DNA from 2 places in the Rothia sp. HMSC036D11 genome. Region 1 is predicted to be linked to the other one. Evidence: predicted binding sites of a transcription regulator. Region 1 holds the regulator's gene; the other holds the start of a gene.
The links. The regulator LexA, encoded in region 1, represses DNA repair genes until DNA is damaged. The targets are predictions, from matches to a motif close to TCGAACANNTGTTCGA.
Positions count from the first base shown of each region.

Region 2: uvrA (excinuclease ABC subunit UvrA) is a predicted target of LexA. The motif match lies at 9,039-9,054, and genes of this name have one in related genera.

Region 1 covers NZ_KV815302.1:23,257-38,273, forward strand. Annotated here, with positions in the region: gene HMPREF2958_RS06555 (SseB family protein) at 1-316, opposite strand, end outside; gene HMPREF2958_RS06560 (HisA/HisF-related TIM barrel protein) at 504-1,256, opposite strand; gene HMPREF2958_RS06565 (hypothetical protein) at 1,261-1,440, opposite strand; gene HMPREF2958_RS06570 (imidazole glycerol phosphate synthase subunit HisH) at 1,479-2,141, opposite strand; gene HMPREF2958_RS06575 (LysM peptidoglycan-binding domain-containing protein) at 2,434-3,075, opposite strand; gene lexA (transcriptional repressor LexA) at 3,535-4,203, shown strand; gene HMPREF2958_RS06585 (VOC family protein) at 4,306-4,674, shown strand; gene HMPREF2958_RS06590 (ATP-dependent DNA helicase) at 4,837-6,852, opposite strand; gene hflX (GTPase HflX) at 6,871-8,520, opposite strand; gene HMPREF2958_RS06600 (class I SAM-dependent methyltransferase) at 8,638-9,267, shown strand; gene dapF (diaminopimelate epimerase) at 9,362-10,300, opposite strand; gene miaA (tRNA (adenosine(37)-N6)-dimethylallyltransferase MiaA) at 10,374-11,348, opposite strand; gene miaB (tRNA (N6-isopentenyl adenosine(37)-C2)-methylthiotransferase MiaB) at 11,405-12,922, opposite strand; gene HMPREF2958_RS06620 (hypothetical protein) at 12,963-14,285, shown strand; gene HMPREF2958_RS06625 (DNA glycosylase AlkZ-like family protein) at 14,287-15,017, opposite strand, start outside.
Region 2 covers NZ_KV815315.1:60,134-75,150, forward strand. Annotated here, with positions in the region: gene nrdE (class 1b ribonucleoside-diphosphate reductase subunit alpha) at 1-1,963, shown strand, start outside; gene nrdF (class 1b ribonucleoside-diphosphate reductase subunit beta) at 2,090-3,067, shown strand; gene HMPREF2958_RS08500 (CTP synthase) at 3,298-3,786, shown strand; gene HMPREF2958_RS08505 (MerR family transcriptional regulator) at 3,998-4,351, opposite strand; gene HMPREF2958_RS08510 (zinc-binding dehydrogenase) at 4,532-5,572, shown strand; gene HMPREF2958_RS08515 (formate--tetrahydrofolate ligase) at 5,800-7,512, shown strand; gene HMPREF2958_RS08520 (MBL fold metallo-hydrolase) at 8,125-8,898, opposite strand; gene uvrA (excinuclease ABC subunit UvrA) at 9,076-11,964, shown strand; gene HMPREF2958_RS08530 (GNAT family N-acetyltransferase) at 11,961-13,019, shown strand; gene HMPREF2958_RS08535 (glycoside hydrolase family 1 protein) at 13,132-14,607, opposite strand; gene HMPREF2958_RS08540 (anion permease) at 14,947-15,017, opposite strand, start outside.

The sequences.
Region 1 (15,017 bases):
CATCTTCCACAGCACTCAATGCCGTTTTACGCATAGAGGCTGCAACCGGGCGAGCTTGCGGATGCCACTGCGTCAAAGCATCAACACTCGTAAAAACAGGAAGAGCTTTTCGACCATCTGGAGCCTGCAAGCTAACTAATGCCATATCAGCTTCTTTATCAGATACCAGACCATCATGGGTTATATGAGCTTGTGAAAGCTGAGCAACAATCGGAGCAAATATTCGCACTTCACTCAACGCTTCAACAACTGCTGCCTCATCAACTTCATCAGCTTCAAAAGAGGTCAGAACCCGGGCTAAATCTGGGTTCGTCAAGCCATCGTCTCCATAGTATTGATGGGTTTGTGACGTTCCCTCTCCTAGGTTCCTCCCTTTCCAGGGCTGTCCGCCAGTATCAGTTTGCCTCCCAGCGCTGCGCAATTGAGCCGCAATATGCTCTGGCAACGCGCGCCGTGCAGCTGCACGCTTTTGGGGTTCAGACAGATTCCGTTGTTCTTGTGGGTTATGAGGCATCATCATTAGCCGCCTTACGAGCCTCCTCAAAAGTAAAATTGCCGACGTACAGTGCCTTCCCTAGGACAAGACCTTCCAAGCCCTGATTCGTCAGCGCACGAAGAGTGCGAATATCTTCCAGGGAAGCAACACCTCCCGAAGCCACAACGGGATGCTCAGTGAGACTGAGAACTTCACGAAGCAGCTGTAGCCCAGGCCCTGAGAGAGCACCATCTCGGCTTACATCTGTCACAATATATCGGCATGCTTCCGCAGTTTGCAGCCACCGCACCGTGTTATGCACGGAATCGCCACACCATTCGGTCCCACGTGCTACAACGGTTCCATTGCGAGCGTCCAAACCCAGAGCTATCCGCTCACCATAGTGTCCTAGTGTTTTCTCTAACCATGCCGGATACTGCAGCGCCGCCGACGTCACATTGATGCGATCGGGTTCAAGACTCAAGGCGAATTCCAAAGAACGTTCATCTTTAACACCGCCACTGACCTGTATTTTGATAGGATTCTGAGCTGTCGCACGAACTCGATCAATAACCTCTCGAAGGATGCAGGTGTTGTTACCACGACCAAACGCCATATCCAGATCAACAAGGTGAATCCATCGTGCCCCCGCACGACACCACGATAGAGCCGCTTCCACTGGATCTGTACCCTCACTCTGTTGGGAGAGGCGACCGCCTACGGGACGCACTGCACGCCCCTGAGCAATATCGACTGCGGGAAGAAGTTCTAGAGTACCCATATTCTTATCCCTGTGACCCGTATACGAAAGTTACATATGCTCCGTAGCCGAAGAGGGCTAAAGCAATAATCCACAGCACAATCTGCGCGCCAAAAGATATGCCCTGTTTACGGAAAGATATACCCCCACCGGCAAAGAATGCCCCAACAGTCATAAGAATAAGTCCGGAGTATAGAGGTGACATATGATGCTCCTTCGCAGTTTTTCGTAAAATTTATGATGCTACAAACGGTTCATGACGGGAAGATGCGCAACCCAGCGGCGAAGAAATTCTTCACCTGCAGCACCCGAAGCTACCGGACAAAATTGAATTGCTGTGAGAGGACCATTCTCGACAGCTGCAATATAACGCGGATCTGCATCAGTCCAACTGACAGCAGGCGGCTCCATATAGTCTATACTCTGGTCAAAATCCCAAGTAAACACGCCATCCTCTGCCTTGAAGTTCAAGGGTTCAGGAAGATCCTGTAAAAATTTACTGGACGCAGCAGCCTCAACCCTATAGTGTCCTCGATGAGCCCCAGCGGTAGCCAGATCTTGTGCAGCACCCGGCCACTCTCCCAGTGCAGAAATATCAAGGTCTCCAAGATCTGGGTTCACGGTTCGGATAACTTCAAACAGCATCCCAAAACCAGCCCCGGCAACGAGGACAGGACGACCGCCTGCAACGCGCCTGCCAAGCACCCGATCACCGTGGAATTTCCGCACAGCCTCGTATGTTTCGAGAGATTTCTTATGGCCAGCAATCACCATACCATCAGCGTCTCGTAGAGAATTGAGATCTGTGGTAACGAACGCTTGGGCACCGACGCGCTCGCACGCTTGCTGGAGCTCGCCATATGTACCAAATTCGCCAAGTATAGCTACGGTGGGACGTGTGGGCATAGAGACTCCTTAGTTCCGCTCCCACCGGATTCCAGACGAGTAACCGGGCGAGCATACAAATGTCATGTATCTCTAGGGTACAAACTCCAAGGTTTCTGCCCCTAATCTCACGCTATCATTGCATACCGCATGTTACATCGCCTGTATTGAGCACCATATGTCCATAAAAGGGCCCTACGCGATACAGGTCCCTTCAAAGCCACCAGTCTCAAATTAGTCATGAGAACAAAGAATGCAGATAGTTATGATAAGCGCACATCCAGTCACGTTTTCTAGATAGCAACTATGACTGCTATCGCACATTTGGGACTTCTAGACGCTGCCCGACTTTGACAGTTGAACCCTGCAGATCATTAAGTTTACTGATCTGCACCATGGTGTCGCGTGGATCAGTCTTCGGGTCTACCTCTTGCGCAATATCCCAGAGCGTATCTCCAGATTGAACGGTCACGTACCGGGTTCCTGCACCTTGAGAATTATTTCCAGCGTTTGCTGTATGCGGCGATATAAGAATGAACGCCCCAAGAACGACAAGGGCCGCCAGCGTTATCAGCGGAATGCCAAAAACCCAATTTTTCAGAGCCCTAGAGCGATGCATAGCACGTGTGAAAAATGAGGGATTGCGCTTATTAACCACCGACACACCTTTAAGTTTTTCTGGAACCCGCCGCTGTCCGCTTGATGTTTTACCGGTTACGCTCTGCTGAGTCTGAGAGGAAGATGTGACGTTCACTTTCTGTGGTGCAGCTGAGAATGAAGTCTCGTATACAGCTTGTACTTGAGGAAAAGTCAGTCGAGGATGAGGATGAGGCACACGGGAACGGCTCGGTGAAGCATAGTGTGTACGTGCTCGATAAGAGCCCTGACGAACACGAGCCGGGTGAATGACGGTTAACCCCGCCGGAATCCGGGAGGAAGAAGCAGCCGTTGCCATAGTATTTTCCTTTCCTCTGGTGTGTGACAAGTTCATATCCTCGCCGTTACACACCATTCTCAATGCTCATAATGCGGTTGGTATGAGTTCATATTCCTGCAGAAAGCACATATTTTGCTTTCGGATTCTCTTAAGATGCTCTAGAAATACCGAAGTATTTCGAAGACCGATAATCCCTGCATAGCAAGAGCTTGAACTAGAACATCTCACCGAAAGACCTCAACTTTTATCGAATATGTCTTCCGTAGACACCAACTATATCGAATCTAGTTTCGATAGTCTAGTAGAAAGTTACTAAATATTTCTTCGATTATATTCGAGATTCATAGAATATTTGTTTGAAGTTTTCTCTCTGATGCTTTAGACTGAGAACGAGACGGTTCATCATTATGCTTACCTGGATCCAGTCAATACTCTAGGAACCATGGCGTGCGTAAATAGTTAGAAAGAAGGCTCCGCATGACACCCGAAGCTCAGCGCCCTCCGCTGACTCCGCGTCAGCAGAAAATTTTGGATGCGATTCGTACAGAAATCGAGCAGAAAGGGTACCCCCCTTCGATGCGTCAGATTGGCGATATCGTTGGATTGGCTTCACTTTCTTCGGTGACTCATCAGCTCGGTCGTCTTGAGAAGATGGGATATATTCGCCGCGATCCAAAACTACCGCGTGCCATCGAGATTCTTGACGATATAGAGTCTGAGGGCGCTTCAGCCCATTTTCCGGAGCTGCCTACATTTGAGGTGAGCGACGAGGATATGGTTCCCGTGCCCCTCGTAGGTCGCATTGCTGCTGGTGGTCCTATTACGGCTGAGCAATCCGTTGAGGATGTTCTCTCTCTCCCCCGCCAGCTCGTGGGCAGTGGGAAGCTTTTCATGCTTCGCGTCAAAGGGGATTCGATGATTGACGCCGCCATATGCGACGGTGACTGGGTTGTTGTACGTGAACAACACACCGCCGATAATGGAGATATTGTTGCGGCTCTTCTTGACGACGAAGCGACCGTCAAAGTATTCCGCCAAGTAGATGGTCATACTTGGCTGCTCCCCCGAAATTCCCAATATGAGCCCATACTCGGCGACCGCGCCACGGTGATGGGTAAAGTAGTTTCTGTTCTGCGAAGCATCTAACAGGGACCTTCTGAACTGCGCGCGTTTTTCTCAAAAGACACGCGCTAGAGGTTCCGTTCCTGCGTATTCAACCGTCTCATGTCCAGAAGGAACAACAGCACAATGATTGACCGTGAGATCGTTTTTATTGTCTATGTATCGGATATCGAGGCCTCAGTGTCCTTCTATACGAGCATTCTAAATCTTGAGGTCAGTTTTACCTCGCCACGCTATGTCACCATGGATTTAGCGCCGGGAGTCTCGCTAGCGTTGTGGACCGGAGCAAGCAATACTCTTCATGAAACTTCAACACGTACCTCTGAGGTATGTATAAATCTCAAGGGCTCCGATGCAGAAATCCTCACGCAGTACCAAGCCTGGGTGGAACAAGGGGTTGTCATATTGGAAGAGCCCCATCGTGATGTATTTGGGATGACTTTCGTAGCAAGTGATCTAGATGGGAACCGTATCCGAGTTGCCCCGATAGACTAACTAATTACTATAGGCAGCCATAAACGCACAATACATCAGGGAGGGTACCGTCGAACGGTACCCTCCCTTTCCCACATTACATCTATGGACGCTTCGCTACGTTTATGTCTCGGTACCAGTACCGGAATACAACGTGTATTAAACCCGCGTATCTTATTGCTTTTAGTCAATACTCTGATAGAGCCGTTCTAAAGCACCCAAAACAACATTCTTATCCTGGGTGGTCCAAAGGTTAGGCATCGCCCGCATCAGGTACCCACCGTATCGCTGAGTCGCCACCCTAGAGTCAAGGATCGCCACTACCCCGCGATCGTGGACGGAACGTATCAATCGCCCTGCTCCCTGAGACATGCGGATTGCCGCATGATATGCCGAAACAGCCATAAACCCATTCCCGCCTTTTTCTGCCACGGCACGGGTACGCGCTTGAGCGAGAGGATCGTCTGGGCGCGGGAACGGTATACGGTCCATCAGTACCAGACGACAGGAATCCCCGGGAACATCCACTCCCTGCCAAAGGCTCATGGTGCCGAAAAGACAAGCATTTATATCTTCAGTAAACTCCTCGACAAGAGCCCGCAATGAGGACTCTCCCTGCAAGAGAATATTCAAATCTGTGTGCTGACGTACATATTCAGCCGCCTGCTCGGCACCTCGCTTCGACGAGAATAACCCCAGAGCCCCACCACCAGAAGCTTCACATAATTCGCGTAATCGTTCGAGCTGCTGAGGATTCACGCCAAAGCTCGGTTTGGGCAAGTCGGAAGCCACGTATAGAATTCCCTGCCGTGGATAATCAAAAGGAGAGCCTACATCAAGACCTTCCCAGCGCGGAGCCTGCGGCCCAGCCAGCCCTAGGGAGCCGGCTACTGCATCAAAGGATTCACCCACGGTAAGGGTTGCACTCGTAAGAATAACGGTACGGTCCTCAAAAAGCCCCTCACGCAAACGGCTTCCGATGTTCAAAGGAGCAACGTGGAGTGTGGCGGGATCCTGATCGGAAGCTGCGGTATATCGTCCGTTTTCCCAACCACCCTGGCGCGATAACCACAGCACTTCGCGATGTTCGGCAGACTCCAGCATGCGCGTTGCGGCATCGTGTACCTCAGAAACACGTGAACGAGCCATCTGAAGCCCGGCATCCGCCTCTTTATTGTCACTCTTAGAGTCGGAAAGCGCCGCCCGTGCGGCATCGGCTACAGCCGCGAGTGCGTTCAGAAGTCGCCCTTCGAGCCTTTCTAGCAAGCCCTCAGAAACACCTTCACATGCGGTTTCTAAAGAACCGGCGGCTTGTTCAAGCGCGCTGGAGTCTGCTTTGGAGTTCTTGCGGATATCGCGAGCGGCACGCCTAATTAAGGAAGCAGAAAGGGAATCCGTCACCGCGCCGGTCACGCGGTCTGCAAGCTCATGCGCCTCGTCAATAATAGCGATATCGTGTTCGGGAAGTACACCTAAACCTTCAAAAGCGTTGATGGCAAGCAGCGCATGATTAGTAATCACAAGATCAGCTTCGTATGCTTCTTGGCGCGCCCGCTCACTAAAGCACTCCTCAACGAGGGGGCAGCGTTTTCCCAAACACTCTGAGGCGCTCACGGATACCTGCGCCCAGGCACGATCCGATACACCGGGTTTAAGTTCATCGCGGTCGCCGGTCTCGGTTTTTTCCGCCCAGGACCTTAACCGCAGTACTTCTTCACCGATGCGAGACATACTACGCTGAGGTATGTCGAAGAGGGTATCAGGTTCCTCTTCGGGGTATCCGCCGTCGAGTTTGTGCAGGCACAGGTAATTGTTCCTGCCCTTGAGGATTGCGACCTGAGCTTCAGATTCGGGCTCAGAAGAGAGCGCCTCCATAAGTTTTGGAAGGTCTCGTTTTACGATCTGTGCTTGGAGGGCCAGGGTTGCGGTCGCCACGATAATGGGTTTTGTACTTGCACCCGCATGGTGCAGGGCTGGCACCAAATACCCGAGGGATTTACCGGTTCCGGTGCCTGCCTGCACGAGGAGATGCCGCTCAAGGTCGAAAGCCTGCGCAACATGGGCTGCCATTCTACGTTGTCCGAAGCGTTTTTGTCCGCCCGTTTTTTCAATCACATGATCGAGCAAATCTAACACGGGTTTTGCACCGGGCAGAGTTTCAAGCTCCGCTCCGGTGGGCGCAGTAATATTATCGGTCATGGGGTGCTCACGCTCTCATCACGCGAGTTCACAGACGTTTTCGGGTTCAGAGGCAGAGTCTTGAAGCTCCAATTCAAGCACTTCAAGGAGCTCGCCGTCGATCACATAGTCAGAGAGTTCTGCGGCAACATCCTCACGCACCAAAGCGGTGACAAAGGTTCCATCTGAGACAAACGCAGTACTTTTAATCTCAGCGTCCCAAGCATGAAGACGGGAAATAACTTCACCGTGGTTATAGGGGATCAGTAATTTAACTTCAAGCGATGGCCGCGGAATTGTATCCGCAATCTTCTGCTTGAGTTCGTCAATGCCCTCCCCTGTGCGCGCCGAGACGATGACGTGGTTCGGTTCGCGCTGTCGCATGCGTTCGAGGATAAAGGGATCTGCCGCATCCGCTTTATTGAGCACAATAATCTCGGGTATACGGCGAGCATCTAAATCTGCGATAACCTCACGCACGGCGCGAATCTGCCCCTCAGGGTCTGGGTGAGATGCGTCTACCACATGCAGAATCACGTCTGCATCGGCTACCTCTTCGAGCGTGGAACGGAATGCTTCCACGAGCTGGGTGGGCAGCGAGCGCACGAATCCTACAGTGTCCGAAAGCGTATAGCCGATGCCGTCCGGAGTCTGTGCTTTACGCACGGTCGGATCCAGGGTTGCGAAGAGAGCATTCTCCACTAAGACACCAGCGTCGGTCAGACGATTCAGCAACGACGACTTACCTGCGTTCGTATACCCCGCGATAGCAACCGAGGGTACCCTGTTGCGTTTACGGCTTAGGCGTTTTGTCTCACGTGCGGGCGCCATAGCGGCTATTTCGCGCTTGAGCTTTGCCATGCGGGCACGCAGACGGCGGCGATCCATCTCGATTTTGGTTTCACCAGGTCCGCGTGAACCAATGCCTTCACCGGATGCTGCACGCCCGCCTGCCTGGCGTGACAGAGACGCGCCCCAGCCGCGCAGACGCGGAAGCATGTATTCGAGTTGGGCAAGTTCGACCTGTGCTTTGCCTTCACGAGATTTCGCGTGTTGAGCGAAGATGTCTAGAATCAGGGCTGTACGATCGATCACTTTGACTTTAACGATATCTTCGAGGGCTCGTCGTTGTGAGGGTGCTAATTCAGAATCGACGATCACGGTATCAGCACCGGTTGCCTCAACAATGTCTTTGAGTTCGAGGGCTTTTCCTGAGCCAAGAAAAGTTCCGGGGTCTGGTTTGAGGCGGCGCTGAACTAGCCCGTCCAGCACTTCAGATCCTGCGGTTTCGGCGAGTGCAGCGAGTTCTCGCAGGGAGTTTTCAGCATCTTCGACGGTCCCTTCGGTCCACAGCCCGGCGAGAACCACGCGTTCTAGGCGCAGCTGACGGTATTCAACTTCAGTCACATCATCGAGCTCGGTAGAAAGCCCGGCGACTCGGCGTAATGCGCGGCGTTCGGCGAGGTCTTCCTGCTCGCCGTCAAATTCTGAGTGTTCCCGCTGATTATCGGAAATTTCTCGGGCACGGGTATCGAGCACGCGGCGTTGTGCGGTGCTACCGGTGCTTTCGGGGTAGATAGTGGTCTGTGCCGCTGCATCTGCACGGCCTAAGACTCGTTCTACGGTTCGGCGTAGCTGCTCATCACTGGGCAGCTTTTCGCTGGAAAAAGAGGTATCTGTTAATTTCATATGTTCCTCTATTTTAGCGGTCGCATGCCGCAGTTGTCGCGGTTTTCGGTTATCTCTCGCTGTGGGCGCATCAGCGTAGCAGCGATGATGCGGGGTGCAGCCGGGTACACTGGATTCATGAGCGAACAGCATTATTTTTCCTCGTCTCCCGAGGCCGAGTTCAAACCTCGAACGGTTCAGGTTGAGTTGGCGGGGCGTGAGGTTTCCGTGACGACCGCGAACGGTATTTTTAGTCCTTCGGGAATAGACAAGGGAACTGCGGTTCTTTTAGCGCAAGTACCTGAGCCACACGGAAAATATATGCTCGATATTGGATGCGGCTGGGGACCCATCGCGTTATCTTTAGCTATGCTTGCTCCGCAATCTGAGGTTTATGGGATTGACGTCAATTCCCGGTCGCTTTCGCTCACGGAACAGAATGCCCGCGCTTTGGGGCTGCATAACGTCTCGGTGAGCACCCCCGATGAGATAGATCCCACATTACGTTTCGATACTATCTGGTCCAATCCTCCGATTCGCGTGGGTAAAGAGGTTCTGCACAATATTCTGCTCACGTGGCTTCCGCGGCTAGCCCCCGGCGGTGCTGCCTATCTGGTGGTTCAAAAGAATTTGGGTTCTGATTCCCTGCAAAAATGGCTGGATGCACAGCTCACCGAACGTTTTGGATCCGAGTTTTCGGTATCTCGATATGCCATGTCGAAGGGGTTCCGTATCTTGGAGGTTGTGCGTTCTTCCAAAGGTTCTTAAAGGCTTCAGGTGGATGCTCACGCGATAATGCCCGCCAGCTTCTCCGCCTCAGAAGAAGGCTGACGGGCATAAGTTCTCAAAACTCCTTCGTAGGTTAGTGGAGCTCAATCTTGGCAACCGTCTGAGCTGGCCCTGCTAGAACGACGTGTTCGAGGTCGTCGGGGCCTAGGACGAAGGTTACTGCAAGCGTGCCGCCGGGAACATGAACCAGCCATTCATCGGGCGCCTCTTCGCCGCCCCAAAAACGGGTTGCCGCCGCGGCCGCGCATGCACCAGTCCCGCAGGATAGAGTCTCACCCACGCCGCGTTCGTATACGCGCATCCTGATGGCTCCAACGTTTTTATTCTCGTCGGATGTTTCTAGATCAACCGGAACCACAAACTCAACGTTAGTTCCTTTTTCGGGGGCTGGATTTACCTGTGGTTGGCTGTTCAGATCGAGTCCGTCCAACTTGCCTTCCTGACCCAGCATCACCACAGTGTGGGGGTTACCCATCGAAATCGACAGACCGGCTCGGGGAGTCATCAGTCCACGCGCCGAAACATGCGAATCTTCACCACTTTCGCGTGCTGTGTCTCCATGGATAAAACTCCACGGACCCATATCAATGGCATATCCTTCTTCGGTGCGCGCCACGATTTTGACGCCGCCTCGCGTAGCAATCTTGACGGTCTCACCTACCTCAAGGTCAATCATTCCCTCAGTACGCAAGTAATCGACGAAAGCACGCACACCATTCCCGCACATTTCGGCGATCGAGCCGTCACCATTACGGTAATCCATAAACCAGATAGCGTCTGGATGTTCTTCCAGCATATTCTGCCCGGTCCTGAAATTTTCGGTATACGCTGCACGGATAAAGCCGTCGGCACCGATTCCAAAATGACGATCGCAGACACGCGCGATGAGGTCAGCATCGAGCGGGATCTCAGAGGCTGGATCGGTCAGAAATATAAAGTCATTACCCGTTCCATGCCCCTTTGTCAGAGTACGCCCGGCTAGTTCTCCCCACGTGGATACGCCATCGGTCATGCTCGTTCTCTACCCTTCGTTCTTCGTGACTAAATCTCTGTAAATTCTACCGGTTTACCGCAGAGGATGCGTCTTAAGCAGGTTTCGGTCCTTTACAGCCTTGGCTCGCCTGATGCACGACCTCAAGAGCTTGGCTAAGCAGGTTCTTCGATTCGGCGTCAAACCAGTGTACGCGGTCATCCCCGCGAAACCAGGTTATCTGACGACGCGCAAATTGTCGGGTTGCCGTCGCGGTGTCTTCGATCGCATCGTGCAGAGTATACGTCGCGCTCAACGCGGGGGTGGAGGCGGTAGTCTGCGCATCCAAAACCTCCAAAAACTGGGCGTACCCGATGGCACGTGAGGCGGTCTTTCCCTCGCGCAGACCATGCTGTTCCAGCGTTCGTACTTCATCTAAAAGCCCTGATTCCGCCATGTTCACCACCCGCCGGTACAGGCGTTCGTGGAGGCGTTCACGATCCATATCAAGCCCAATCTGTATGGCGGGTGAGATATATTCGCGTACTGGCATAAAGGCAGAAAAGGGACGCCCCGTCACCTCAAAAACTTCGAGGGCACGGATAACGCGCCGTTCGTCGTGAACACGCGCCGCAGAGTCAGGATCGACCTGAGCCAGGCGTGTGCGCAAAACACCGATCCCCTGCTGGGCGGCTTCCTGCTCCAGCCGAGTCCGTACTGCCGAATCCGTGCCGGGAAATTCGAGTTTATCGAGAGCCGCCCGAACATAGAGGCCGGATCCGCCCACCAGAATAGGGTACTTACCGCGCGCTCTAATATCCGCAAAGAGCTGCCGGGCTTGATGCTGAAATTCTGCTACCGAAGCTTCCTGCGTGATATCCAAAATATCGAGCAGATGGTGAGGAACCCCCTGCATTTCCTCAGCGGTAATCTTAGCAGTTCCGATATTCATACCGCGATAGAACTGCATAGAATCCGCGTTCACACATTCACCGCCAAGATGCCGGGCAAGAGCAATTGCGAGCGCACTCTTACCGGTACCGGTGGCACCGATAATAGCGATAATAGGAGGCTCTAAGGGGTACGTCATGGGTCTATTGTACGGGTCTACAGATAATATGAGACCGCGCGCACGCCCTACGGTATCTAGGATTTAGGCCCAATAGTGGGCATGCCAAGTCCCACAGGACCGCCCGAAACTTGGGTAGTTCCGGCGCCGCAGGATTCGGCCTGTGAACGGTCCCAGGCGTCCCCGGCTCGGGTGCGGCGAAGCTGATACTGCTCAGCGGTGGGATCTGAAATCAGATGGAATGACCCTGCCTCAGTGATAGGAACGGTTACCATGTCTCCAGGGCGAGGCTCTTCGCACCCGGCAGGTACTGAGAAATGTACGAGGCGCTGATCCGGTCCGCGGCCCGCCAGACGATGCGTCTGTTGCGCTTTACGCCCAGACTCGGCGATAACCATCAGCTCGACAGTCTTCCCCAGCTGTTTACGATTCTCTTCACCCGCGATACGGTCCTGCAGAGCCACTAAGCGTTCGTAGCGCTCTTGCACAACATCTTTTGGAATCTGGTTTTCCATAGTCGCCGCCGGGGTGCCGGGGCGAATTGAGTACTGGAAGGTAAATGCTGACGAGAACCGCGCCTGCTCCACCACGCGTAGCGTATCCTGGAAGTCTTCTTCGCTCTCACCGGGGAACCCCACGATAATATCGGTGGTAATGACAGCGTGCGGAATGCGCTCGCGCACCTTCTCTAAAATACCCAAGAATTTCTTGGATCGGTATGAGCGGCGCATGTCTTTGAGCACCTTATCCGATCCCGATTGAAGCGGCATATGCAGAACAGGCATGACGTTCGGGGTTTCTGCCATCGCTTCTATCACGTCGTCGGTGAACATAGCTGGATGCGGTGACGTGAACCGTACTCGTTCCAGTCCCTCAATATCACCGCAGGCGCGCAATAGTTTGGAGAATGCCTGACGGTCCCCAAATTCCACGCCGTAGGAGTTCACGTTCTGCCCAAGCAGAGTTACTTCGATCGCACCGTCATCAACGAGCGCCTGAACTTCAGCGAGGATATCGCCGGGTCGACGATCTTTCTCTTTACCGCGCAGTGACGGCACGATGCAGAAGGTACAAGTGTTATTGCATCCTACGGAGATTGACACCCAGCCCGAGTACACATGGTCGCGTTTCGTGGGCAGGGTCGAGGGGAACACCTCAAGCGATTCGAGCAGTTCCGCCTGTGCTTCGTGATTGTGGCGGGCGCGTTCAAGGAGTGTGGGGAGCGAGCCAATATTGTGGGTGCCGAACACGACATCTACCCAAGGGGCTTTTTCGATAATAGTGTTCTGGTCTTTTTGAGCCAGGCATCCGCCTACAGCAATTTGCATGCCTTCGTGGCGTCGCTTCACGGAGGCCAACTGCCCCAAATGCCCGTAGAGACGGTTCGATGCGTTCTCGCGCACCGCGCATGTGTTAAACACCACGAGGTCGGGTTCTTCCCCCTCGGCGGCGCGTACATACCCGTTCGCTTCTAGCAAACCAGACATACGTTCAGAATCGTGAACGTTCATTTGACAGCCAAAGGTGCGAACTTCATAGGTTCGGGGAGTTTCGGCGGACGTTGCGGATTCAGCAGAAAAATCATTTAGGGTCATGCTCACGCCATTAGGGTAGCGGATGGTGGATAATGGCTCTATGCAGGTATCCCTTAGTAATTCTTCCGGCCAATATCCTGAGGATCCCCTCGCGACTATTCTTGAGCGTGCCATCGCGGAATACCATCCCGCGCCCACGCACTCCCCCGCCGATTCTGAGGCGTTCCGGGTCAGTGTTCTCAAGATGCTTTCGTGGGCGGCAACCCTACCGGCTATCGGAGATCGGATTCCGCTCTCGCTGACGATTCTCTCAACCGGAATGCGCTCGGTCGTGCTGCGAGTACGCTATGGATCTAACCCGCATACGCCCTGGCAGCCCGAGTCTGTCATCTTAAAGCGTTATCGCCGCGGAGATTCGGCGACTAACGCAGGCGGTTTTGGATACCTTCGGGAAAAATACGGTGCAGTTGCCCTCGATGAGATGGTTCCAGATATTTACCCTGCCCTCTACGGTGTTGATGATGACTTACGCTGCTTAGCACTCGAAGACGTGGTTTTTGAAGGGTCGGTACCCGTTGCAAACTCCCTCATAGCTGATACCTCCACGCAGCTTTTCAACCAGAACAATACGGCACGCGCTTTTGCGGCTTACGCGGCAGTGTGGGGTGAATTCGCCCGACAAGGAATTTTTGACGACACCGTCGATCAATATCGCGCATCGCTTGCGAGGGCGGACCGTAGGGCGCAGTTCCCGGGGGCGATGCCCTCCCCGAAACTTGCCGAGAAGGGGCTTCAACGCCTATATCCCGATCTCCCAGCAGAACGGAGCGAAGATGCCGAAGAACCTACAAACGATCTCCAAGAACTAATCTTCCGGTTCCATCGCATTACTCAGCCATTTTTCCTCAAACGCCCGCCGGTACCCGAGCAGTTTAAACGTAGCCGCGGGCAGGTCTATATGCTCTCGTCAGGAGATTTTTCGCCGCATAACGTGCTGTACTCCCCTGCCGATACGGCACCTTCTCGCGGTATCGGCACCCGCGCCTTTGATACGGAGGGGACCTGTATTCACCATCGCGGATTCCCTTTTGTGGAGGCGATGCTCGGGTTTCCCTCGTCGCCCCAGTACCCGCTTTACCGGGTAGATAGGGAACAGGAGCTTCCTAAATTTTATACGGTCCTCTTCGGTGAAGTACCTTTAGATGCCAGGCTTGCCGAAGACATTGCGGTGTGCGCAGCTATTACAGTGTGTACGCTTTTGGAGCTTTACGCCGACGGATCCCGGGTACAGGTTCTTCCCCGCATTTGCTATCAGGGTGCCGAGCTGATGCGCATCCTGCTTACTCTTGGGAACACTCAAGACCCCGCGCTTTACGATCTCATCCAGCGCCTTGGCGATTACGGTAAGAACCTCGAAAAGTAGATTAGACGGCACGTCCAGTTGCCTCACCGGCGGCAAGCGTAAAATCCCAACTAATTCCGTTCCGGGTAAGAACCTGCGGACGTAGTTCCTCACGCAACGCAAAACTCTTATCGGCATATCCCAGCAGATACTCATCGAAGGCTGGGAGAATAAGCTTGCGATTAAGAGCAACTTTGAGTTCCGAGTCGGTAATGCCTTCTTGCCAGGAACCTATCGCATATTCTTGCCCACCCAGCACAATGTTCTGGGTACAATGAGCATGTTTAAACGCATATCGGGCATCGGTTATCGTAATTCCAGCCCACCAGCTCAGGTCCTCGGCAGTCACTGGCCCGTGACCGCATATATAACGTGTACCCAATTCAACCAGTGCCTGCTTTCGCTCGTATTTTGTGCGGGGCACAGGTATGGAGTCACGGTGCACGAAGCTTTCCTCTTTCCCCTGAAGCGGCCCTTGAAGAACCGTACCCTCACCGCCGTAGAGCCGAATGAGGTGACTACGTCGCGAACTTGGTCCGCTATAGCCGCATTCATCCAAAATGGCGTAGAGGTCAGTACGGGTGAGCGGCTCAAGATAACCGCGAGTTTGTAAAGCTTCATGAAGATGTTTACGCCAACGTTCAAAGTCTTCGAGCGTAAAGTTACATTGATGCATATAGGTGGTCTGAGGCTTCGCACCTCGACCAGCGACGGCAGCATACAGTGAATCTGAGCTTTTAAGAGTCAAAAAAT
Region 2 (15,017 bases), on a different contig from region 1:
CGAAGAAAAAATCGAGTACCTGATTGAGAATCAGTACTACGAGCCGGAACTCTTCGACCGGTACAGTTTTGACTTTGTGAAGTCTCTTTTCAAACGTGCCTATGCTGCCAAGTTCCGTTTTCCCACCTTCCTAGGCGCCTTCAAGTTCTACACTTCCTACGCGCTCAAGACCTTCGACGGTCAGCGTTACCTGGAGCGTTTCGAGGATCGTGTATGCATGGTGGCTCTGCTTCTTGCTGAAGGCAATGGAAAACTTGCAGAAGAGATCGTAGATGAGATCATTTCCGGTCGTTTTCAGCCCGCAACCCCGACCTTCCTGAACGCTGGTAAGAAGCAGCGTGGTGAGCTCGTTTCCTGCTTCCTGCTGCGTATTGAGGACAATATGGAGTCGATTGGCCGTTCCATCAACTCTGCCCTGCAGCTTTCAAAACGTGGAGGTGGTGTTGCGTTCGCCCTCACGAACCTACGTGAGTCTGGGGCTCCCATCAAGAAGATTGAGAACCAATCATCCGGTGTTATACCTGTGATGAAGCTCCTTGAGGATGCGTTCTCATATGCAAATCAGTTGGGTGCTCGTCAGGGTGCAGGCGCGGTTTACCTGCACGCGCATCACCCCGATATTTATGCTTTCTTAGATACTAAGCGTGAAAACGCGGACGAGAAGGTGCGCATTAAGACCCTGTCTTTGGGCGTTGTGATTCCTGATATTACCTTCGAGCTGGCAAAGCGTAACGAAGATATGTATCTGTTCTCGCCCTACGATGTAGAACGTATCTACGGAGTAGCTTTCTCAGATATCAACGTTTCTGAGAAGTACTACGAAATGGTGGATGACTCGCGGATTCGCAAGACCAAGATCAACGCGCGCGAGTTCTTCCAGACTATTGCTGAGGTGCAGTTCGAGTCCGGGTATCCCTACGTGATGTTTGAGGATACGGTTAACCGGTCTAACCCGATTGAAGGCAAGATCATCATGTCTAACCTTTGTTCGGAGATTCTGCAGGTTTCAAAGCCGTCGATTTACCATGACGATTTGAGCTACGCCGAAATTGGGAAAGATATTTCGTGCAACCTTGGGTCTCTCAACATCGCAATGACCATGGACGGTGATGACCTAGGAAAAACCGTCGAAACCGCTATTCGTTCGCTTACCGCAGTTTCCGACCAATCCGATATTCGTTCCGTGCCGTCTATCGAACGCGGTAACGATATGAGCCATGCGGTCGGTCTGGGGCAGATGAACCTGCACGGGTACTTGGCGCGTGAGCACATTTACTACGGTTCCGAAGAAGGTCTGGACTTCACCAATATTTACTTCTACACGGTGACGTACCATGCTATTCGCGCTTCCATGGAGATCGCCAAGGAGCGCGGCGTGACCTTTGAAGGGTTTGAGAGTTCAAAGTACGCTAACGGTGAGTTCTTCGCCAAGTACATTGAGAAGGAATGGGAACCGCAGACCGAACGGGTGCGTGAGATGTTTGCTAAGCATCATATTCCGACCCGCGAAGACTGGATTCAGCTTGCCGCCGATGTAGCCCAATACGGCATGTACAACCAGAACTTGCAGGCCGTTCCGCCCACCGGATCTATCTCGTACATCAACGGTTCGACTTCTTCGATCCACCCGATTGCTTCTAAGATTGAGATTCGTAAGGAAGGTAAGCTGGGGCGAGTCTACTACCCGGCACCGTTCATGACGAACGATAACCTGGAATACTTCCAAGATTCCTATGAAATTGGGTACGAGAAGATCATTGATACCTATGCCGTGGCAACGCAGCATGTGGATCAGGGATTGTCCTTGACTCTCTTCTTCCGAGATACTGCGACCACTCGCGATATTAACCGTGCCCAGATTTACGCATGGCGTAAGGGTATCAAGACTATTTACTACATTCGCCTGCGTCAGATGGCTCTTGAAGGCACCGAAGTTGAGGGCTGCGTATCCTGCATGCTGTAAATGAGTCAGCATCTTACGGGTTTCGGGGTGCAAGAGGTTCTTCTTGTACCCCGAAACAGACTCGCTTGGTAACTTAGAAAATATTACATGCCTGTGTGGGCGTGACATCCAATCTGGGAGATACACATGAGTGAAAAAGTGCACCTCGTCGACCACCCGATTGAGGCTATTAACTGGAACCGTCTTGAAGATGATAAAGATCTTGAGGTATGGGACCGTTTGACCGGTAACTTTTGGTTGCCTGAAAAGGTTCCGCTGAGCAATGATGTTCCCTCATGGAAGACCTTGACGGCAGAAGAAAAAGAGTTGACCATGCGTGTTTTTACGGGGCTGACTCTGCTGGATACTATTCAGGGCACCGTTGGTGCTGTGTCTCTTTTGCCTGATGCAGTCACCGCCCACGAAGAGGCCGTATACACCAATATTGCCTTCATGGAGTCGGTGCACGCTAAGTCGTATTCTTCGATTTTCTCGACTCTGAGTTCGACTAAAGAGATTGACGATGCCTTCCGTTGGGCTTCCGAAAATGAGCACCTGCAGAAGAAAGCGAAGATTATTCTCGCATACTACACGGGGGATGATCCGCTCAAGAAGAAGGTTGCCTCTACGCTGCTGGAGTCCTTCCTGTTCTACTCAGGGTTCTACTTGCCCATGTACTGGTCGGCACACGCTAAACTGACGAATACCGCCGATCTGATTCGTCTGATTATTCGTGACGAGGCTGTTCACGGCTACTACATTGGCTATAAATTCCAACGTGGTTTAGCAAAAGAGAGCCCGGAACGGCAGGCAGAACTTAAGGAGTACACCTTCAACCTGCTGTACGAATTGTATGAGAATGAGGTAGCCTACACGCATTCACTCTATGACGGTGTGGGCTGGAGCGAAGACGTCAAGAAGTTCCTGCACTACAACGCGAATAAGGCTCTCATGAACCTGGGGTATGAAGCGATGTTCCCCGCGAGCGTGACCAATGTTTCGCCTGCTATTTTATCGGCTCTTTCGCCCAACGCCGACGAGAACCACGACTTCTTCTCGGGATCTGGCTCATCTTATGTGATCGGTAAAGCCGTGAACACTGAGGATGAGGACTGGGATTTTTAGTCTCAAAAACTGATCCTGAGATCAGGAAGATATAACTTTAAGAAACCCGTATATTTCCTTGAAAACATAGGGAATATACGGGTTTTGTGCGTCAAATTCAGGGGAGTCTAGGAGACTCGTAAAAATTTTTTTAAATCTTGGGTGTGTCATCTTTATGTAACTCTTCACTTGAGATTTAAAAACTTATAGGGTGGAGGTGCAAGCAATTGTCGAGCAAAGGAGCGATGCTCATGTTTAAGACTACGCTGTCAGCCGTTCGGCGTGCCACCCTGGTCGGGGTCGGTGCCGTCTCTCTCGCGTTGGGCGCTTCGATGCTGTCCGCCCCCGCAGCTTCTGCCTATGTGCAGGCGTTCGTTCCGGTCATTCCTCCGGCAACTAGCTCGGATGCAGGTATCTCAGCTCCGGCAGTACATGATTCGAACTCCGTCCCCTTGGAACATGAACATGTTGTTAACTGGTCGGATTATGAGGTGACGGGTGATCATGAGATTACCTTTAGCGTACCGACCGGTACCGCAACTTGTTTTGATGTACGTGCCGAAGCTGCTGAAAGTAACGGTACTCTCCACGTGGCCACTGTTGAGGGATCCGTGCTTGGAGCGCCCGATAAGTGCACCATGGAAGGGCGCACCGTTAAGGTAAGGGTTTACACCAATGCTCCTGCATCGTCCTTGAAGGTGCAGCAGCTTCCTGCATCGCAGGTAACCCTTCATGAATAAGAAGAAGATCCAGCCTGTGTAAGGTGGCGAGATCCAATGCTAGAGAGTATCAAAAGATAGCTTGGGTAGACGGGTCTTTCACACATACTCTCTGAGAGGAATAATGATCGGGGTACCTCACCTAAAATGGTGTGAGGTACCCCGATTTATATTCGATATTCACTAATAAATTGAGCGCTAGGTTATGCATGCTTCTTATTCTCTTGCGCCATTAAATCTTGGTAGTACGCAATTTTTCGGTCCACAAAATCAAAATCCTTCGCTGAACATCAAGTAGCTGCTGACGGGCAACGTGTGCGTAATATTCGATAATGTGTAAACGCTCTGATGCTGTAGACACGCCACGACGGCTGAGGTCTACATAGGCCTTGACATCGTTAATGCTCATACCGCATGCACGTAAGCAGTGAATCGTTTCAAACCACCCCACGCATTCTTCGGTGAAAACACGCCGTCCATGTTCATCTCGTTGCACAGTGGGAATAAGGCCTTTGTCACTGTAATACCGTACCGTATGCGGGCTTATGTCAAGCTTTTCTGAGATTTCTTTGACGCTGTAACTCATAATTCCAGTATCTCACGGCACCCCAAAGGTATAAGATACTAAGTTTTATTCTCAAAAATAGATGTGGAATAACATAGCTTTTATCTTCCATGGTGCTTGCTTTCGAGTAACTCGAAGGGCGTACTCTAATACAACGACTGGTTAAAACCTAAAGAATTTACATGAAAGTGAGTACAGCTAATGCGTTCAGTCATTATGGAAGAACCCGGTAAGGTCGTCGTAGAAGACCGCCCCATGCCCACCCTCCTGGAACCCACGGATGCCGTTATTAAACTTGCCGCATCCTGCATTTGCGGTTCTGACCTGTGGCCCTATCGTGGCGCGCAGCCTGTAGACCATCAGCAGATGGGTCATGAATATATCGGTGAGGTTATCGAAGTTGGCGACGATGTTAAGACCGTCAAGCCTGGTGACTTTGTCGTTGGTTCTTTCTGCATCTCATGCGGTGAGTGTGCAACCTGCCGGGATGGTTACCCGTCACGATGCCTTAAGGCCATTGCTGCAGGCGATGATTCCATTGGTATGCGCTCGAACGGTACCCAGGCGGAATACGCCCGTATTCCTTTCGCAGACGGCACTTTGGTTAAGACTCCCGCATACCCTACCGCAGAGCAGATTCCTCATCTGATGGCAGCATCCGATGTGCTGGGGACTGGCTGGTACGCAGCCGACGCCGCCAAGGCCGGCCCGGGTAAGGCTATTGTTGTAGTTGGCGATGGTGCCGTTGGTCTGGGCGCAGTTATTGGTGCTAAGCAGCTGGGCGCTGAGAAGATCATCATGATGTCTCGCAACCCCAAGCGCCAAGAGCTGGCTAAGCAGTTCGGCGCAACTCATGTGGTGGAAGAACGCGGCGAAGAAGGTATCGCCAAGGTTTTAGAGCTTACTGACGGGGTGGGAGCGCACGGCGTGGTGGAGGCTGTTGGTACTCAGCAGGCCTTTGACCAAGCCCTCGGATGCGTACGTCACGGCGGTTACATCGGTTTCGTAGGCGTGCCCCACGACAGCTCGATCGGTACCGATGTGCTCTTCGACAAACAGGTTCATCTTGAAGGAGGCCCCGCGCCGGTTCGTAAATACCTGCCGACCCTGATTGACCTGATTTACAAGGGTGAGATTGAACCCGGTAAGGTCTTCGATCTAGTATTGCCCATCGACGAAGCGCCCAAGGGCTATGAGGCAATGGATCAGCGTACCGCGACCAAGGTGCTGCTGACGATGTAGTAACTATATTTACTGTCGAGCGAAGAAACTCCTGCGAGCATGAACAACTGAATCATGAGCGTGGGAGTTGCTTCGTCTTTGACCTGGGAACATTGTGTCAAGAGACCTTCCGCAAGATGGCATATTTTCCTCGCCGTATATCTCACATATAAATTTAGGCGACAATCCGTGAGCTAGAGCATAGAATGGGATATGGAACTGTTGGTTTCTACTTGTTAAGGACAATGATGACGAACAAGCCTTTCCCTTCCGACCTCGAAATTGCTCTCGCTGCTGAGCTTAAGCCCATCACCGAAATAGCCGCCGAGAACGGCATCAGCGAAGATCGTTTGGAGCCCTACGGTAAATATGTTGCCAAGGTCCTGCTCGACGAAAGCACCAACGCAGAAACCGCCCAAAAGCGCGGTTCCAAGTACATTGTCGTTACCGCTGTAACTCCCACACCGCTCGGCGAAGGTAAGACCGCAACCTCTGTCTCGCTAGCACAGGGATTCGCCCAGACCGGACGTAAAGCTGCGCTGGCGCTTCGCCAGCCTGCCATGGGACCAACCTTCGGTATTAAAGGCGGTGCCGCTGGCGGCGGTTATTCGCAGATAGTTCCCATGGAGAAGCTAAATCTGCATCTGACCGGTGATTTCCACGCCGTTACCGCAGCCCACAACCTTTTGGCCGCCATGATCGATAACCACCTGCACCAGGGTAATGACCTGCGTCTCGACCCCCGTGCTATCGAGTGGCGCCGCGTTATCGACATGAACGACCGCTCCCTGCGCAACATCGTAGTCGGTCTGGGTGAGCGTATTGACGGCGTGCCCCGACAGACCGGGTTTGATATTACCAGTGCCTCTGAAATCATGGTGATTCTTTCGCTGGCAACCTCCTTTGAGGACCTGCGCAAACGTTTGGCGAAGATTGTTATCGGTCTGAACTACGATGGTGAGGCAGTCACCGCCGCCGATTTGAAGGCTGATGGCGCAATGGCTGTTATTCTGGCGGATGCCATTAACCCCAACCTGCTTCAGACTCTCGAACACACTCCGGCACTTATTCACGCGGGACCCTTCGGGAACATCGCTACCGGCAACTCCTCAGTTGTCGCTGACTACGTTGGCTTGGAATACTCCGACTACGTGATTACTGAGGCAGGTTTCGGTGCAGATATGGGTGCTGAACGTTTCTTTAACGTTAAATGCCGAATCTCAGGGCTGAAGCCTGATGCCGCTGTGCTGGTTGTCACCGTACGTTCCCTCAAATCCCACTCTGGGCTGTACAAGATCGTACCGGGCAAGCCTCTGCCCGAAGGCATGCTTGAAGAGAACCCTGCCGACGTTGAAGCAGGGGCTACTAACCTGAAGAAGCACATTGAGATTGTGCGTAACTTCGGTGTGCAGCCGGTGGTGGCTATTAACGCGTTCCCCACCGATTTCGATTCTGAGCATGAAGCTATTCGCCGTATTGCCGAAGAGGCTGGCGCTCGCGTAGCTATCCATCATGGTGTTGCTGAGGGTGGCAAGGGTACGATTGACCTGGCAAATGTGGTTGCTGAGGCTTGCGACGACGTTTCGAACCTGGAGTACACCTATGATCTTGAGGATTCTCTCGAAACTAAGCTTGAGAAGGTTGCTACTAAGGTTTACGGGGCAGACGGTATCTCGATTGCTCCCGCAGCGGCAAAGCAGCTTAAGCGTTTTGCCGATCTGGGGTATTCGCATCTACCTGTGGTGATTGCAAAGACCCACCTGTCGATCTCTTCTGATGCTTCCCTCAAGGGTGCACCCACCGGCTGGACTTTGCCTGTGCGCGAGGTTCGTCTTGCCGCAGGTGCCGGTTATGTTTACGCTATTTGCGGCACGATGCGCACCATGCCCGGTCTGAGCAAGAGCCCTGCTGCAGAGCGTATTGGCTTTGATGAAAACGGTACGATGATCGGTCTTTCGTAGTGGTTTCTGGGTCATATTTCGCCCATAAAAGACGAAGGCAAGCTTGATAAGGTGCCGTGGGCATCCTCGTTATGTTGGGATGCGCACGGCACCTTTTCTGTGTCTTCGCGGGCTGTACCGAGGGGTAGTTTTTACCGATTTCGTGTGTGTTGCGAAAAAACCATTCAAACAGACCAATTGGTGTATAGAACCCGCATGATTACGCGGGTTTAACAATACTGTTATTTAGGGGTATACCTTGAAAAATGGCTGTATGACGCGGAACTTCCAGAAAAAAGTTTTAGTGATTTACGCCATACAAAAATCAATAAAATCTCGATTGGTATTTAAATGCCCTGCTTTCATGCGGGGTAAAAATAACAGAATGGTTACAAATATGCGCTCAGCTTATCTAAGGTTTTTGGAGAGTGAAAACCATGTAGAAAACCGACCCAAAAGTAGGCTAAACTTGAGTTATCAAGTGATCGAAGGTTTCATGAATTGTCCTCGAGTTGCTTGTGTTTGAGTGAGTGATAGATACCCCCGGGTGTCATAAAACGACCGCGCTATGGTAGCGCGGTCGTTTTGTTTAACCAGACTTGTGCTGCTAGAAAGCCTACAGGATGTACTGGGCTACCAGCCCCGTGAACCCCATTCTTCAAGGTGCGGACGCTCGGTGCCTAATGTTGTGGAACGCCCGTGACCCGGAAGCACAATCGCTTCATCATCAAAGTTTCCAAAGAGCTTTTCAAGAACGTTTGAGAAAAGTTCGCCAAACTGCGCGGGAGAATCGGTCTTGCCTACGCCGCCGGGGAAGAGCGCATCGCCGGTGAAAAGCAAGGTAGCAGGGGAGTCATCTTCCCATGTGGTCTGCACAGAATATACGATGGATCCGGGAGTATGCCCGGGAACGGAAATAGCGCGCACCTGCAGCTCTGTATCGTAAAAATCAAAAACTTCGCCGCCGTTTAACTCGTTTTCGACCGTGAAATTTTCTTGCGCACGAATGGCCTCGGTGTCCGCGGATCCTGCATAAGTAATGGCACCGGTGAGAGATTCAAGCTCGCGCAGAGCACGAATGTGGTCCCAGTGCCCATGGGTGACCATAATACCCGTCACGCCAAGAGCACGGCGGGGGATAGGCTCGAAATCTTCTTCAGATTCGAGAATGCGCACTCGGCGGTCGTTCTCTTCTGTAAGGGCTAGGTTTGGACAGTCCTGCATGATTGCCTCAAGCGTGAAGGTATACAGTGCTTCTGTATCATAAGCGGGATCGATCAGCATTTGCTCACCAGTATGGCGAATCGTGATCAGGTAGACGCTGTTATCCATGTCTGAGACGCTTAGGGCACGTACTGTAAATTCCGGATTTTCGAAGATAAGAGTTGATTCGGGATAAGTAGCCATATATCCAGTGTACTGATGCGGTGTATATCCCGTTTCTAGCGGCAGGTATAAGGGGGTAACGGGAATGAAAGTCACCAGGAAAAACGTTCGCCACGAGTCAAACCCGCATCATAAAGCATGCTATCCCCGCCGAAAGAGCGTAGAATGTAGATTCGAAGATAGACGAAAGGATTTTCGATGCCTCCCCGTGCTGGATCAGCAACCGCCCCTTTGCGTTCAAATGACCTTAGCAGCATTCGTGTGCAGGGTGCTCGCGAAAACAACCTCAAGAACGTTGATCTTACGATTCCACGTGACGCAATGGTGGTTTTTACAGGGCTATCGGGATCTGGTAAATCTTCACTTGCTTTTGACACCATCTTCGCAGAGGGACAGCGCAGGTACGTTGAATCACTATCTTCCTACGCGCGTATGTTCCTTGGGCAGGTAGATAAGCCTGATGTTGATTTTATTGAGGGGCTATCGCCAGCGGTCTCTATCGACCAGAAATCTACTTCAAAAAACCCGCGGTCGACGGTAGGCACCATAACCGAGATTTACGATTATATGCGCCTGCTGTGGGCTCGTGTAGGGCGTGCGCACTGCCCAGTGTGCGGTGAAGAAATTACCAAGCAAACCCCGCAGCAGATTGTCGATGCACTGCTGGAATACCCCGAACGTACGCGTTTGCAGGTTCTTGCCCCCGTGGTATCAGCTCGCAAAGGTGAGTTTGTTGATCTGTTCAAAGACTTGGTGACACAGGGCTATTCGCGTGCCCGGGTGGACGGAAAAACAGTTCAACTCTCGGATCCTCCTAAACTAGCGAAACAATACAAACACACCATTGACGTTGTGGTAGATCGTATCGTGATTAAGGAGGGTATTCACCAGCGACTGACCGATTCCGTGGAGACCGCACTCAGACTAGCCGATGGCCGCTTGCTCATCGAATTCGTAGATGTACAGGCAGATTCACCCGAACGCACCCGAACATTTAGTGAAAACCTTGCCTGCCCCAACAACCACCCCCTGCAGGTGGATACTATTGAGCCGCGCGCCTTCTCCTTCAACTCGCCCTTTGGCGCATGCCAGGCTTGCGATGGTATTGGTTCCAGGCTTGAAGTTGATGAGGATCTTTTAGTGCCCAACCCAGATATGACTCTGGGTGAAGGCGCTATCGCTCCGTGGTCGCAGGGAAAATCTACCACCGAGTATTGGCTGCGTCTTCTTGCAGGTCTCGGCGAAGAGCTCGGATTTGATCTTAACACTCCGTGGAAAGATCTTCCTGCCAAAGTTCGCAAAGCAATTCTGGAGGGCAAAGATTTTAAAGTTGAGGTCTCGTACCGCAACCGTTTTGGACGCGAACGCCGCTATACTTCCGGGTTTGAGGGTGTTAAAGCCAATATCATGCGTAAACATCAAGAAACTGAATCTGATTTTGCGCGTGATCGCTACGAACAATATATGCGTCAGGTTGCATGCCCGGTATGTCACGGTGCGCGGCTGAACCCTACTATTCTCAGCGTCAAAATTGAGGGTAAATCCATTGCGGATGTAACCGCTATGCCACTTCGTACCGCCTTAGATTTTATGCGCGCCCTAAAGCTGACTCCTCGTGAGGCTAAGATTGCCGACCAGGTACTTAAAGAGCTTGATGCACGCTTGCAATTCCTCTTGGACGTAGGGCTCGATTACCTGACGTTATCACGCTCTGCTGGCACGCTTTCGGGCGGTGAGGCCCAGCGCATACGACTGGCAACCCAGATTGGCTCCGGGCTCGTTGGCGTGCTTTATGTGTTGGATGAGCCCTCTATAGGTTTGCACCAGCGCGACAACCGACGTCTAATCGATACCCTGACAAAGCTACGCGATATGGGAAACACCCTCATCGTAGTGGAACATGACGAAGACACGATGCGGGAAGCCGACTGGATTGTTGATGTCGGACCAGGTGCGGGCGAACACGGCGGTGAAATCGTCCATTCGGGCACTTACAAAGAACTTTTGTCCAATAAAAAGTCGATAACCGGTGATTATATGGCGGGTCGGCGCTCTATTGAAGTTCCAAAGAAACGCCGCCCACATGACCGTAAACGTGTGTTAAAGGTCTATGGAGCTCGCGAGAACAACCTCAAAAATGTTGATGTTACCTTCCCCCTAGGTGTTTTTACCGCGATCACAGGCGTATCGGGATCGGGTAAATCAACCCTCGTGAACGATATTCTCTATACCTCACTGGCGAATAAACTCAACGGTGCAAAACAGGTTCCAGGACGGCACAAGAAGGTAGACGGTCTGGAACATCTGGATAAGGTTATTCACGTTGACCAATCGCCTATTGGGCGTACTCCGCGGTCGAATCCTGCGACATACACCGGCGTGTTCGACCATATTCGTAAGCTCTTTGCCGAGACGAATGAGGCTAAAGTGCGCGGATATACGCCCGGGCGGTTCTCGTTCAACGTTAAAGGCGGTCGATGCGAAGCATGCTCGGGTGACGGTACCCTCAAGATTGAGATGAACTTCTTGCCGGATGTGTATGTGCCCTGTGAAACCTGCCAGGGAAAACGCTATAATCGCGAAACCCTCGAAGTGCATTACAAAGGTAAGACTATTTCTGATGTGCTTGAAATGCCGGTGGAGGAAGCTGCAGAATTTTTTGCGGCCTTCACCCCGATCGCTCGGCACTTGAACACGCTGGTTGATGTGGGGCTTGGCTACATTCGTCTAGGGCAGCCCGCAACCACGCTTTCAGGTGGTGAGGCGCAGCGCGTGAAACTTGCCGCAGAGCTGCAGAAGCGTTCTAACGGTCGTTCGATCTATGTGCTTGATGAGCCTACAACGGGTCTGCATTTTGAGGATATCCGTAAGCTCTTAACTGTGCTTCAGTCTCTCGTTGATAAGGGCAATACCGTTATCACAATTGAACACAACCTTGATGTCATTAAATGTGCCGACTGGATTATTGATATGGGTCCGGAAGGTGGCGATGGTGGAGGCACCGTAATCGCCGAAGGAACGCCTGAAGACGTCGCACAGGTTGAGGAGTCTCATACCGGACGTTTCATCAAGGAACTTTTGGTGTGAGTCATATTTCAGGTAATCATCCGCGAGCGCAAATGCGCGGTGCTGTAACAACTCTCGACAGAGTACGCCATATTCTTGCTGCTCAGTTAGAGGCAGATTTCTGTTTACCTGCGGGAGCTATCTCTCAAGCACAGAATCTGGGTGCTGAGGTCTTGAGTGCACTGCAGCTTCCAGCGGAAGAGATGAGCGCATCCCGCCGCCGCAACGCTGATACCTGGGAACTTCGGGTAGGTAACTATCTGGGCGTGGGGTTGCTTTGCGCAAAGTATCCCCGGGTTTTGAAAACGGCCACTGAGTATATGCGTGGGGATCTCTCAAATTGGCTGGGCGATTATGCACCGTTACGCCAGCTGAATGAACTCTTGACCCCTTACAGCCAGCAGGTGAGCGGAACAAGCGTATGTTACACGCCTTCACGTAACCTGCTTGAATCTGTGGTTCCGCCGGATGTTCCGGCGCAAGAGGTTAAATGTGCGGTACCCGGAATCGGTATGATGCGCCGGGTAGACAGCGGCGTTCTTCGAGAATCCTTACGGCAACATATTTGTGGTCTTCGCACGGTGACGAAAGCGCCGAACGCCTCGGCAGATGCTTTAGAGGCAGACGAAGATGATACGGCGGTTTCGGAACTCTCGGTGCGAATAGAGCTCCTTCAACCTGAGCAGTACGAGCGTTTTCGCGATGATCCACGGTATGCGAACGCTTTAGGGTTTAGTGATCGTCGCCCCGATATTATGGTCCTTGCCGCGTTTGACTCTGACGCCGACCTTGCTTTAGCAGAACCTTTAGCAATGGCGGGTGCAAGTGACGATTCGCCACTGATGCGTCAAATCGGTATTGACGTGCTGCCACAGGTACGACAACGAGGACTTGCTACGCATCTTGTATATGAACTTTCCCGAATGGTTCTTGCCGATGGGTATCTTCCATTTTATGGAACCAGTCCTTCGCATGTGCTCTCACAGCGCGTGGCTTTGGCAGCCGGATTCATCCCTACATGGTGGGAGTTTGTCTCAACGAGCATGCACGATATGCCGCTCGATGAAGCATCGTAAAGTTCGTAAAATTTTCGGCGAGAGTCAGAGAATTTCAGCGAGCGCGCACAATACAGGGTTGGTCTTTCGGAAACTTACCCGAAGACCAACCCCGCATTTCTCACAAGATTTACTAGGAGTTCTCAAGCTCCGCACCGTTAGATGTGATCACTCGACGGTACCAATCAAAAGACTTCTTACGGTAACGGGAGAGTGACCCCGAGCCATCGTCATGACGATCTACATAGACGAAACCGTAGCGTTTCGACATCTGCGCTGTAGACGCCGAAACCATGTCGATACAGCCCCACGTAGTGTAACCGAGTAGCTGCACGCCATCGGCAATAGCTTCGCGCACCTGTTCCAGGTGTGCCCGTAGATAATCGATACGGTAATCGTCGATCACGGTCATTTCACCATCGACCTCAACAAGTTCGTCGCGTGCGCCTAAGCCGTTCTCGACGATGAAAAGAGGTTTCTGCCAGCGGTCCCAGTACTGGTTGAGTACAATACGCAGCCCGACAGGATCGATCTGCCATCCCCATTCGGAAGCGGTCAATGTTGGGTTAGATACTCCACCGAGAATATTACCTTCGCTGCTTTCGCCGCTGCTTGGGTCGCTGCTGGCACAGGTGGACATGTAGTAGCTGAATGAGACAAAATCGACTGTATTTTTGAGGTCTTCCCGATCTTGTTCGGTAATGTTGAGCTCGATACCTTTTTCGTGGAGTATGCGTAGGAAATATCCGGGGTAGGTTCCACGAACGTGCACGTCGCCGAAGGCAAAGTTCGCGTGTTCGGCGTGTAGAGCGGCGAGCGCATCCTGGGGTGATGGTGTGAGCGGATAGGTTGGCATTGCTAAAATCATGCAGCCAATCTGGGCTTGAGGTGCGAGCTCGTGGGCAGCACGGGTGGCGCGCGCTGAGGCGACAAGCTCATGATGAATTGCTTGGTAGAGGTCTTGCTCACTCAGCTGATCTTTGGGGGTGTTAATACTGCCAGACATAAACGGTAGGTGCAGCACCGAATTGATTTCGTTGAAAGTGAGCCAGTATTTTACGCGGTGGCCGTAGCGTTCAAAGAGTACCCGGCAGTATCGTTCGTAGAAGTCGATAAGATCGCGGCTTACCCAGCCGTTGTATTGTTCTGCAAGGTAAAGTGGTGTTTCGTAGTGGCTGATAGTGATGAGCGGTTCGATGCCGTATTCTTCAAGTTCATCAAGCACACGGTCGTAGAAGGCGAGGCCTTCCTCATTTGGTTCTGTTTCGTTACCGTTTGGGAAGACACGTGACCAGGCGATGGAGAACCGGAATACTTTGAACCCCATTTCCGCAAGGAGAGCGATGTCTTCGGGGTAGCTGTGGTAGAAATCGGTACCCTCAAGTTTGAGGTTATCGGGCGTGGGCGCGGCACTTCGTGGGCTCAGCCCTCCGTGAGGAAGTACATCCTGAATACTGGGACCCTTGCCGCCTTCATCCCAGGCACCTTCACATTGGTTGGCTGCGGAAGCGCCGCCCCACAGAAAATTTGGGGGAAACGCACCGTGCAGGTGGGGCTTGATGATGGGCAGCGATTGGGTGTCATGCGTGAAATGCTGGTCTTGATGCATGGGGCTCTTCCGTAGATGGCGGACAGTTAATGCTTAGATGGGGAATACGTATATGGCGGATGGACCACATCGCCGTTGTTGTACAACAACCCTAACAGTTTTAGTGCATATTCCTGCAGGGATGAGCAGTAAGATTACGGAAGATGGCTTAAGTTTCAACGCTAGAACCCTGGTGTATCGGCTTTGTTTACGCCGCGCTGTATTGGGCGCTTTTTGGGTGTGCAGGCAGCATGCAGAATGTCGGCAGAAATAAAAAGCCCCGGGCGTGAACCCTTTTCTAGGATTCAGCGCCCGGAGCTTATGTGGCTGAATAGATCGGAAGAGCTTAGCGAGCGCTCACTAGGGAGTAGCGTATCCGAGAGCGAATAGCCACGCGGTGCCCACAACACCCCAAATAATAATATTCACGA